DNA from 3 places in the Alloacidobacterium dinghuense genome. Region 2 is predicted to be linked to each of the others. Evidence: predicted binding sites of a transcription regulator. Region 2 holds the regulator's gene; each other region holds the start of a gene.
What was found. Region 2 encodes LexA, which represses DNA repair genes until DNA is damaged. Its sites were predicted from a motif close to CANTTCGCTTTTTATTCGC; they were not measured.

Region 1 (3,279 bases), 2.1 Mb from region 2:
GTTGAAGGATTGTTTACCGCTTATCACGAACTCGCGGAGGGCATGTTCGAGTCGCTGACCAAACAGGTGGCCAAGCCCTCCGAAATGAAGCAGGAGAGCTATGATCGGACTTTGAGGGCACGCGCATTTGATGTAGCCCGCTACCTGCTGCCGCTCGCGACGAACACTTCGCTCGGCCAGATCGTCAACGCCCGCACCTTGGAGACACAGGTTTCGCGGCTGCTTTCTAGCCCCCATGCCGAAATCCGCCAGCTGGGAGAACGCCTGCGCGGTGCCGCCACCGGCCCGGCCTGGAACGTCCACGCCGAGGAACTTGGCAAATTGCAGCAGGAAGTCGCCGCGCTCGATCCAGCCCTTGGCGCCAAAGCCGAGGCTCTGCTCATGCGGGAAGTGAAAACCGCGCCCACCCTGGTGAAATACGCTGCGCAGAATAACTACGAAATCGAAACGAAGCGCGAACTGGCGCAGGCGGTTGCCGATCTTATGAAGGATGAGGCGATTGCGCCAGCTCCAGTGGTGGACCTGGTTGAGCGGAAAGAATCTCTCGAAGGCGAAATTGCCGCCACACTTCTCTACGGAGCCAGCCACTACTCCTACCGCCAACTGCGCGACGCAGTCTCGTCTCTCAACGAAGCCCGCATCAACGAGGTCATCGCCTTGGGTACGCGCCATCGCGGCAGGCACGACGAGTTGCTGCGCGAGTTCTCCGCCGGACAAAACCTCCGCTTCGACATCCTGATGGACATCGGCGGCTTCCGCGATATGCACCGCCACCGTCGCTGCGTGCAGATTATTCAGCGCTACACTACCGCCCACGGATACGACATTCCCGAGGGCGTGTCTGAGGCTGGGTTACAGCCACTTTACGAATCTGCAGTCCAAGCCGCGCACGATGCTCATGACAAACTCGGAACGGATTCTGCCGACTACATCCTGCCGCTGGGCACCCGCATGCGCGCCCTCTTCAAGATGGACTTTGCTGAAGCCGTCTACATCTCCGAACTGCGCTCCCAGCCGCAGGGACACTTCTCCTACCGCCGTGTCGCCTGGAAGATGTATGAAGCGGTTAAAAAACAGCATCCGGCGCTGGCACAGCATTTCCGCGTCACGGACGTAAACGAACCGGTAGACATGCTGAAGAGGTAGAAAATGTCGGCACTGCCTGAACAGTTTTTTCGCGATATCTACGCCGCCTTCAACCGCCGCGAGATCGACACCGTGCTCGCCGCCGTGCATTCGGATGTCGACTGGCCGAACGGCTGGGAGGGCGGACGCGTGCATGGAATAGAAGCCGTCCGCGACTACTGGACGCGCCAGTTCAAGGCCGTCAGCTCGAACGTAGAACCGCAAAGCTTCAGGACCGAGGAGGACGGCCAGATCGTCGTTACCGTCCATCAGGTGGTGCATGATGTATCAGGAAATCTGCTTACGGACACGATGGTCGAGCATGTTTACACCATCGAGGATGGATTGATCCGAAAGATGGACATCCGCCCTTGAGAGCAGCACACAGAATGTGGCAAGATTACTAAAGTTTTCTATTTTTCTTCGCCCTCGGGAAAAGAGTTGTTAGAATCGCCTCAATTCGACCCATTTTTCCTCATAAAGTGCGCGTATTCTGGCGCTAAACCGCGCTAAAGAACTGGAGAAGTATTGTGGCTGATGACCGTACCCGCGCCGTAGAACTGGCGCTTTCGCAGATCGAGAAGCAATTCGGCAAAGGCTCCATCATGCGTCTCGGCAGCAAAGAGGCTGTCGTGCCGATCTCGACCATTTCCACCGGCTCGATCTCGTTTGACGCCGCGCTCGGCGTAGGCGGCGTGCCCCGCGGCCGCGTCATTGAAATCTTTGGCCCGGAATCTTCGGGCAAAACCACCATCACGCTCCAGATCATCGCTGAAGCCCAGAAGCAGGGCGGCATGGCAGCCTTCGTCGACGCCGAGCACGCGCTCGACCCCGGTTACGCCAAGAAACTAGGCGTCGATGTCGACAACCTGCTCGTTTCGCAGCCAGATTACGGCGAACAGGCTCTCGAAATCACTGAAGCTCTCGTCCGCTCCGGAGCGATCGACGTGCTGGTCGTCGACTCGGTCGCCGCGCTCGTCCCCAAAGCCGAACTCGACGGCGAAATGGGCGACTCGCATATGGGCCTGCAGGCACGATTGATGTCGCAGGCGCTGCGCAAGCTTACCGGAACCGTCTCGAAATCGCGCACCTGCCTCATTTTTATCAATCAAATTCGCGAAAAGATCGGCGTCATGTTCGGCAACCCGGAGACGACGACCGGAGGCCGCGCGCTCAAGTTCTATTCTTCGGTCCGCATCGATATTCGCCGCATCTCGGCTGTGAAAGAAGGCGATGTCGTCGTCGGTGCACGGACCAAGGTCAAAATCGTCAAGAACAAGGTCGCCGCGCCTTTCCGCGAAGCCGAATTCGACATCCTCTACGGCGAAGGCATTTCGCGCGAAGGCGATGTGCTCGACCTCGCCGTCAACAACAACATCGTCGAGAAGTCCGGCGCCTGGTACAGCTATAGTGGCGAGCGCATCGGCCAGGGCCGCGAGAATGTCCGCACATTCCTCAAAGACAACAAGGAAACCTTCGAAAAGATCAACACCGAACTCCGCCAGAAGCTGAAGATCGGTGCTCCGGCACCAACAGAAATCCCACCTGTGCCAGTCAACGGTGCAGCCGTCGCGCAGGAAGCGGTGCGACCAGCAAGACGTCAGTAGCGCAAGTGTTGTACTCACACCTAAAGAGCTTTGGCAGAGGTCACTTCGGTGGCCTCTCTTTTTGTCTAGTGAGGAAATTGTGTGCGATCTGCATCGCGACTACAATTCATCTGGCGTGAATACAGTAAAAGCCATCTATCCCGGCAGCTTCGATCCAGTAACCAACGGACATCTGGACCTCATCGCCAGAGGGTCGAAGATCTTCGATCACCTCGTTGTCGCCATCCTCAGGAATTCATCGAAGAACCCGCTCTTCACGGTTGAAGAGCGGGTAGAGATGCTCACAGAAGCACTTGCCGGGTTCGCCAACGTCTCAGTAGCCACCTTCGACGGCCTGCTCGTTGACTTCGTCCGAGAACAGCATGCGCAGGCCGTGATGCGCGGCATCCGCGCCATCAGCGACTACGAGTACGAGCTGCAGATGGCCCTGATGAACCGCCGTCTCGCGCCCGAACTCGAAACCATCTTCCTCATGCCGGACGGAAAATATTCGTTTGTCAGCTCGCGCCTGGTCAAAGAGGTCTTCACTCTGGGCGGCTCGATCGAA
Region 2 (3,279 bases):
CGGTTGCTGCCCCGCCTCTTGAACTTTCTTCAGGCCATTCAATCACAGGCGCGCTATTCCAGATTGCGCCGTCCTCGTCCTGGCCACGTCGGAGCGCGTAGAGGATCTCATTCCGGCGGGGACTCCGAGCTGTCTTCGTTGCAACCGAGCCATCCACGGCTATCAAGTCGACAAGGGGATAGAGCTTTTCGAACTCCGCGACAAATTCCTGTACCTCAAGATCCGGCAACCACGAATCGAGAATGACGGCTTCGGCGGGTGCGCTATCGAGATGCGCGATCGCCTCAGCTCCGCCGGCAGCTTCGCGAACTCTCCAGTGCAATCCGGTCAGAGTCTCCTTGACCCGCTGGCGGAAGGAAAGATCCGCGCTGGCAATCACCGCCGTTCGCGCTGAGGTTGCCGATTCCCGTTTCATCACTGGAGTAAATGTCGCCATTCCTGTTTCCCTCTCTGGTTTATGCCGATATCAGGCGCGTGCGCCGATCGAATATCCCTGTCCGCGCACCGTCTTGATCAAGGGCTCAGCGCCCGTGTCTTTCAACTTGCGGCGCAGATAGTTCACGTACACATCCACCACATTGGTACTCGCCGTTGGATTCATCTCCCATACGCGCTGCAACAAATCTCCGCGCGAGATTGACCGCCCTCGCCCCAGCAGAAGGCACTCCAACAAGGCAAATTCCTTGTTCGTCAGCTGCACCGACTCTCCGGCGCGCTTCACCGTGCGATCCACACGATTCACTTCCAGATCTCTGTAACGCAGCACCAGCCCGGCCTCTCGTTTGCGGCGAATCAGAGCCCGGCAGCGGGCCCGCAGTTCCTGCAGCGAAAACGGCTTCAGCATGCAATCGTCGGCTCCAAGATCAAGGCAGCGGATCTTTGTAGCCAGTTCAGTTCGCGCTGTCAAAACCAGAATGGGGAGCTCATCGTCGACCGAGCGCGTGAATTGGAGGACCTCTGTTCCATCTTTTCGCGGGAGGTTCAGATCGAGGATCATCAAGTCGGGCGTGTCGGTGACAACCATATCGGTGGCCGCTTCTCCATCGGCAACCAGAGTCACCTGATGCCCATCGGTCTCCAGTCCTTTCTTTAGAAAGGCACCCAATGCTCGATCGTCCTCCGCAATTAACAAGCGCATGCGTGGCTCCCTCGCCGTATTCACACTGTCATCTGGAGCGCGGGTGGAACACAATCAAAGCTTGAGGGCAAAATCGTTGTGCGTTCTGAAATGAGAATGATGATGCACCGCGGTTTCAAAATGGGAGGCAGGCACAAAAATAAGCAGAACGCGCTTGACGCATGCCGGATTTCATCGAACCTGAGACGCAGATGTACCAATCGAGAAAAATTTCTCTCGGTGCGTTGAAAAAATCTTGCAATGATTCGCTTTTTATTCGCTACAATGCCGTTATGGCGGTGACTCGACGGCAAAAAGAGGTGCTGGACTTCATCTCCGGCTTTGTACAACGCAACGGCTACTCCCCTTCCTTTGAAGAGATCGCACGTGGACTCGACCTCAAATCATTGGCCACGGTACATAAGCACATTACGAACCTCCAGAACAAAGGACTGCTGCAACGCGCGCATAATCGCAGCCGCTCGATCGATGTCATGCCGGCTCGCAGCAAAACCAGGACCAGTGAGCGTTTGCCGCTCATGGGCAGAATTGCCGCCGGTTTTCCGGTTGAAGCTTCGGAAAATCCCGAAACCATTTCCCTTACCGACATCATCGGTAATCGGGATGTATTTGTGCTTCAGGTGCGCGGCGACTCCATGCGCGACGAGCACATTCTTGACGGAGATTATGTGCTCGTGGAAAGAACGCGTTCCGCCCGCGAAGGCGAGATAGTCGTAGCACTGGTGAACGGTGCGGAGACCACATTAAAGCGCTACTACATAGAAGGCTCGATGATCCGCCTGCAGCCTTCAAACCTTGAAATGGACCCGATCTTCGTGCCGGCTGCGCAGGTTGCCATTCAGGGCCGTGCCCTGGGTGTCATCAGAAAGTACGCATAAGTAAAAAGCCCGGCAATCGCCGGGCCGTCTTCAGAAACAAGTCTCCTTACTCATTCACGCGGGCAACGCTGGGTGACTCAATCACGCGGGCAATGCTGCGTGCAATCGTGTCCTTGGGGACATATCCAACAATCTGGTCAGCAACCTTTCCGCCCTTGAAGAGCAGCAGCGCAGGAATTCCACGAATCCCATAGCGCATCGGCGTGGCCTGGTTGCGATCCACGTCCATCTTCATCACTTTCAGCTTGCCGCTATACTCTGAAGCGACCTCATCAACGATCGGGGACAACGCCTTACACGGTCCGCACCATGCCGCCCAGAAATCAACCAGAACAGGCTGATCTGACTGAAGAACCTCCTGCTCAAAACTCGCATCATTTACCTCTACTACCGCCAGACCTGCCATGCTCCTCCTTCGTTACCTTGTTCCGACTCTCTGAGTCCGCGAAACCAGTTCATTAGATGATAACCGGTGCGCAAAGGTCGCAACAGCGCCATCCCACCCCAGTGGTGCGGAAAAGGCAATTTGGCGCCAAAAACTAAAGCGCCCGGACTCACGCTTTGTGAGTCACGGGCGCTAGAGCAGCCCTCCCCCAGAACTGCCCACGGTGCGAAATTAATCGTTTGCGCACTCTGTGTAAAGAAAACTTAGGTAATGCAAAAGTAACCTTGAATCATGAGTTTACCTATGTGATTCAATTCGGCACAGCGCTGGATTCAGCTGAAGTCCGCACTCGAGAATCTCGATCGGCTCGTCCTCGGTGTGTTTCCGCACAATTTCCTTTGTGGCATCGATACCAACGCCGGGCTGCAAGAGCAATAGCACGGATGGTCCTGCTCCGCTCAGCGTCACGCTCAGGATCTCGCCCTGTCCCGAAAGGGGAAGGAGTTTCTTCAGCAGGGGACAAACTTCCACCCGATAGGGTTGATGCAGCCTGTCTTCCACGGCCGTGCCGAGCAGTTCTCCATGCCCCGTGGCAAACGCGGCTGTTAGCAGAGCCACACGCTGCAGGTTGGCAACGACATCCGCCCGGCTGAAGCTCTCCGGCACCACTTTCCGGGAAAGAACGGTCGCCAGCGGTTTTTGTGGCATCACTACGAGCGCCTGCCACAGGGCGCGGGGCGTCAGCGAAATCGCCTCCACTTCGTTTCCGCGCCAGCAGGCAACGGTAAAGCCGCCGAGCCAGCAGGCCGCGGTGTTGTCCGGATGCCCTTCTAAGCGTGACGCCTCCGTCAGGATCCGCCCTCGGTCCCACCCGAGCC
Region 3 (3,279 bases), 1.3 Mb from region 2:
GGCCCTCGGTGCGCAGAGAGTGGAAGTCTTGCAGGCAGCGTTAGGACGGGCTTTCAAACTCCTGGCGCTCGGGTCTGCACTAGGATTGTTCCTAGGTCTTTTGGCAACCAAGGTTTTGGCTTTTATTGTGTATCAAGCAACGCCGCGCGATCCTCTGGTGCTGGCCGGCGTTGTTCTGATCATGCTGATCCTGGGTCTGGTTGCCACATGGATTCCAGCGCAACGCGCACTCTCCGTTAGCCCCTTGATTCTTCTCCGCGAGGAATAAACTCGCTCAGATAGTCCTATTCATTTGATGTCTTAGTTAGTTGAACCAGTTCGTGAAGGTTACGAAGGTCGTTTGCCAGGAGGCGGTGAAAAAGATGTTCTCCAGCCTCACGGCGGACCGAGAGTCTGCCTGCGCCATAAGCACGTGAGTGCAATCCACGCTGCACGGATTCGCAAATAGCTACATCTTCATCTTGAATGCGATCGCTGACGGTAACACTCTCAAGGTTGTAGCTCTCCTTGTTGTCGCTAATATCAGAAAAAAAGAAATCGAATTGGACGAGACATGTGTCCGCTGTGAGCGGAAGAACCAGGTTCGTATCCATGACGCCTTCGTATACGTTGATCATGAAGTTGGGATAGAGCCAATAGTAATAAGCACGATCGCCCGTCCTTGTCGTCCCGATGGAAGTATTGTCGTGTGTAGCAACCATTGGGCTTGTCTGCAGGCAGTAACGTTCGCTGTTCTCGATTGTGTACTCTTTGTAATCCAGAACACTGTTAAGCCCCTTGTGTAAGTGAGGTACGTGATATCCGCCATCCAGATAGTTATCCATGTAGACTTTCCAGTTACATGCGAGGGTATAGGTCTTTCTCTCGAAAAAGTGGATCTTGCTGAGAGAAAGTGGCGCTGTCCTTACCGGCAGGTCCCCAAGAAAGTGCTCAAGTGAGGGAGCATTTTCGTTCAGGGTGATAAACACGAATTGTTCCCAAGTAGCTGCACGAATTGGAACAAGGCCGTTCTCTGCGCGGTTGAAGTCGCGCACTCCTGCGAATTCCGGGGCTCCTTTCAAGGAACCATCCAGTCCATAGGTCCAACCATGATACGGGCAACGCAGATGATCAGCTATGCCACATGGAACATTGGCGACGGCGGTGGCATGATGCCGGCATACATTGTAGAAAGCTCGAAGCTCGCCGTCAGCCCCACGTACTACAATGAGGGGCTCTCCTGTCAGATTTATGGTGAAGAATTGACCAGGCACAGCGACTTGATCAACGCGTCCCACCGCAATCCAGTTGCGGCTGAAGATGCGTTCATGCTCCAAACTTGCGATTTGTTCATCCCGGTACCATGCTGCTGGTAACGTATAAGCCTCCTCCAGCAGGGCATCGGGATTGTAAAGATCCAATAGTTCGGAGAGTGGGGTGTGCATAATGTTCCTTCCGCGCAACGCGAGTCTAGGTTTGACTGTTTTTAAGACGTTCGGGGCGAGTTTACAGGAAATGCCTGCCCCGGAATTTTTGACTTCAAATCTTTAAAAGTCCTAGTGACTTTCGCCTTTGTTTCGCCTATGCTGTTTTTGTCTTATGTCGACAGCAGCACAGCTTCGCGCTCAAATTGAGGCCACACTTGCACATCGTGTTCCTGCGGCTTTCACACCAAAAATCAAACAACCGCCGGAGCTCTTTACGACTGGCATAGCGGAGGCAGACTCAATACTCGAAGGCGGGATTCCTTGCGGAAGTATTACGGAAATAAGTGGAGCGGCTTCAACAGGACGAACCTCGCTTGCACTTTCTGTTCTCTCTGGAATTACACAATCGGGGGCTGCCTGCGCTTGGGTAGATGTTAGCGATGCCCTGTCTCCCGAATCAGCGGCTGCGGCCGGCATTGTGCTACAAAGGCTGCTCTGGCTGCGCATCAATCCTGCAAAATCTGAACAAAGGGCATGTGATCCTCAGAGTGTAAGCCAAATTTCATTGCCAGCTACAAAGATAAGGCCGACTACTTATCAAAGCGGTGGCGGTCAGCACCCTCGAAATGAGATGCATGGAATGGATAGCGCTGTCTCGCTCCTCTTCAAAGGGGAAGGTGGTTTGTTACGTGATAAAAGCATAGGTACTCCTGGCAGAACAAATCGTCCCCTAACTGAACCGAGATGCGCAGCACCATTGCCCCGCGCTCAGCGCAACGAACAAGTGGCATACGATCGTCTGCCTGCCAGACGAGGCGAGTATTTCCTTCGAGAATTTGTTGACGTCAATCCGGCCGAACCCAGATTCAGCAGAAAAATGGCCACTAAACCTTTTCCATCAAGCGAAAACCCTTGGTCACGTCTGGATCAGGCGCTTAGAGCGACTGATCTGCTGCTCCAGGCTGGAGGTTTCGCTGCAATTGTGCTCGATATGAGCGATCTTACATCTTGGCATTTAATGCGCATTCCTTTGGCCACCTGGTATCGCTTCAGGCTTGCAGCCGAACAAGCACGTACTGCTCTAATTCTTCTTACCCCATCACCATGTGCAAGTAGTTGTGCTGCCCTTGTGCTTATCAGCGAGTCGGCAGGCAATCAGGCGTGGAGCAATGGTGAAACTCCACTCTTCCAGAATCAGCAATACACGCTGATACGAGAACGAAATCGGAATGAAAGCTCAGCAATCATCCAGAAGAAACCACCTGCCAGAGCCGAATGGCAGACCCAAACGGAATGGGCAAAGGTGCGGTGATGTATGCTGCTTTGCACACTCCGGACTTTAACGTTCAGTCCCTCACACAACAGCGACCGGAACTGCGCAAGAAGGCAGTGGCGTTAATTGATGGCGAGTCTCCGTTAGAAACGGTCTTCGCAACAAACAAGCAGGCCCGAGCATTGGGTATCCAGGAAGCGATGAGCCGTTTGCAAGCTGAATCCTTTGCTGGCGCAACTGTTTTGCGTCGAGATCGAGAGCGCGAAGAGGCCGGGCTCATAATCCTGCACACAATACTTTGTTGCTTCTCTCCACGCATTGAAGCGATTGAAGCTCATCCCGGGACATATGTGCTCGACATTCAAAACATGCATCGCCTGTTTGGAGATTCTGCGCAACTCGCGAACAAATTGCGCCGTAGAGTGATGGCAGCAGGTTTTCTGGTGAACATTGCGGTCTCACAGAACTTTCATGCCGCTTGTTGTCTTGCGCGTGGTAAGGCGGGGATCTCGGTTATTCCACCCCAGAACGAAGCGAAAGCATTAGGAGCGCTGCCTATATCTGTTCTAGATCCTGAGCCGGAGCAGGCAGAGACGCTCG

Region 1: a site for LexA is predicted at 1,534-1,552, ahead of recA (recombinase RecA). Genes of this name have one in related genera too.
Region 3: a site for LexA is predicted at 1,542-1,560, ahead of H7849_RS04445 (P-loop NTPase family protein). Genes of this name have one in related genera too.

What each region holds. Positions count from the first base shown of each region.
Region 1 covers NZ_CP060394.1:294,013-297,291, forward strand. Annotated here, with positions in the region: gene H7849_RS01190 (FAD-dependent thymidylate synthase) at 1-1,146, shown strand, start outside; gene H7849_RS01195 (nuclear transport factor 2 family protein) at 1,150-1,500, shown strand; gene recA (recombinase RecA) at 1,656-2,732, shown strand; gene coaD (pantetheine-phosphate adenylyltransferase) at 2,848-3,279, shown strand, end outside.
Region 2 covers NZ_CP060394.1:2,417,179-2,420,457, forward strand. Annotated here, with positions in the region: gene H7849_RS09850 (sigma-54-dependent transcriptional regulator) at 1-436, opposite strand, end outside; gene H7849_RS09855 (response regulator transcription factor) at 467-1,138, opposite strand; gene lexA (transcriptional repressor LexA) at 1,411-2,016, shown strand; gene trxA (thioredoxin) at 2,063-2,422, opposite strand; gene thrB (homoserine kinase) at 2,699-3,279, opposite strand, start outside.
Region 3 covers NZ_CP060394.1:1,105,229-1,108,507, forward strand. Annotated here, with positions in the region: gene H7849_RS04435 (ABC transporter permease) at 1-268, shown strand, start outside; gene H7849_RS04440 (aromatic ring-hydroxylating oxygenase subunit alpha) at 285-1,424, opposite strand; gene H7849_RS04445 (P-loop NTPase family protein) at 1,579-2,718, shown strand; gene H7849_RS04450 (DNA polymerase Y family protein) at 2,682-3,279, shown strand, end outside.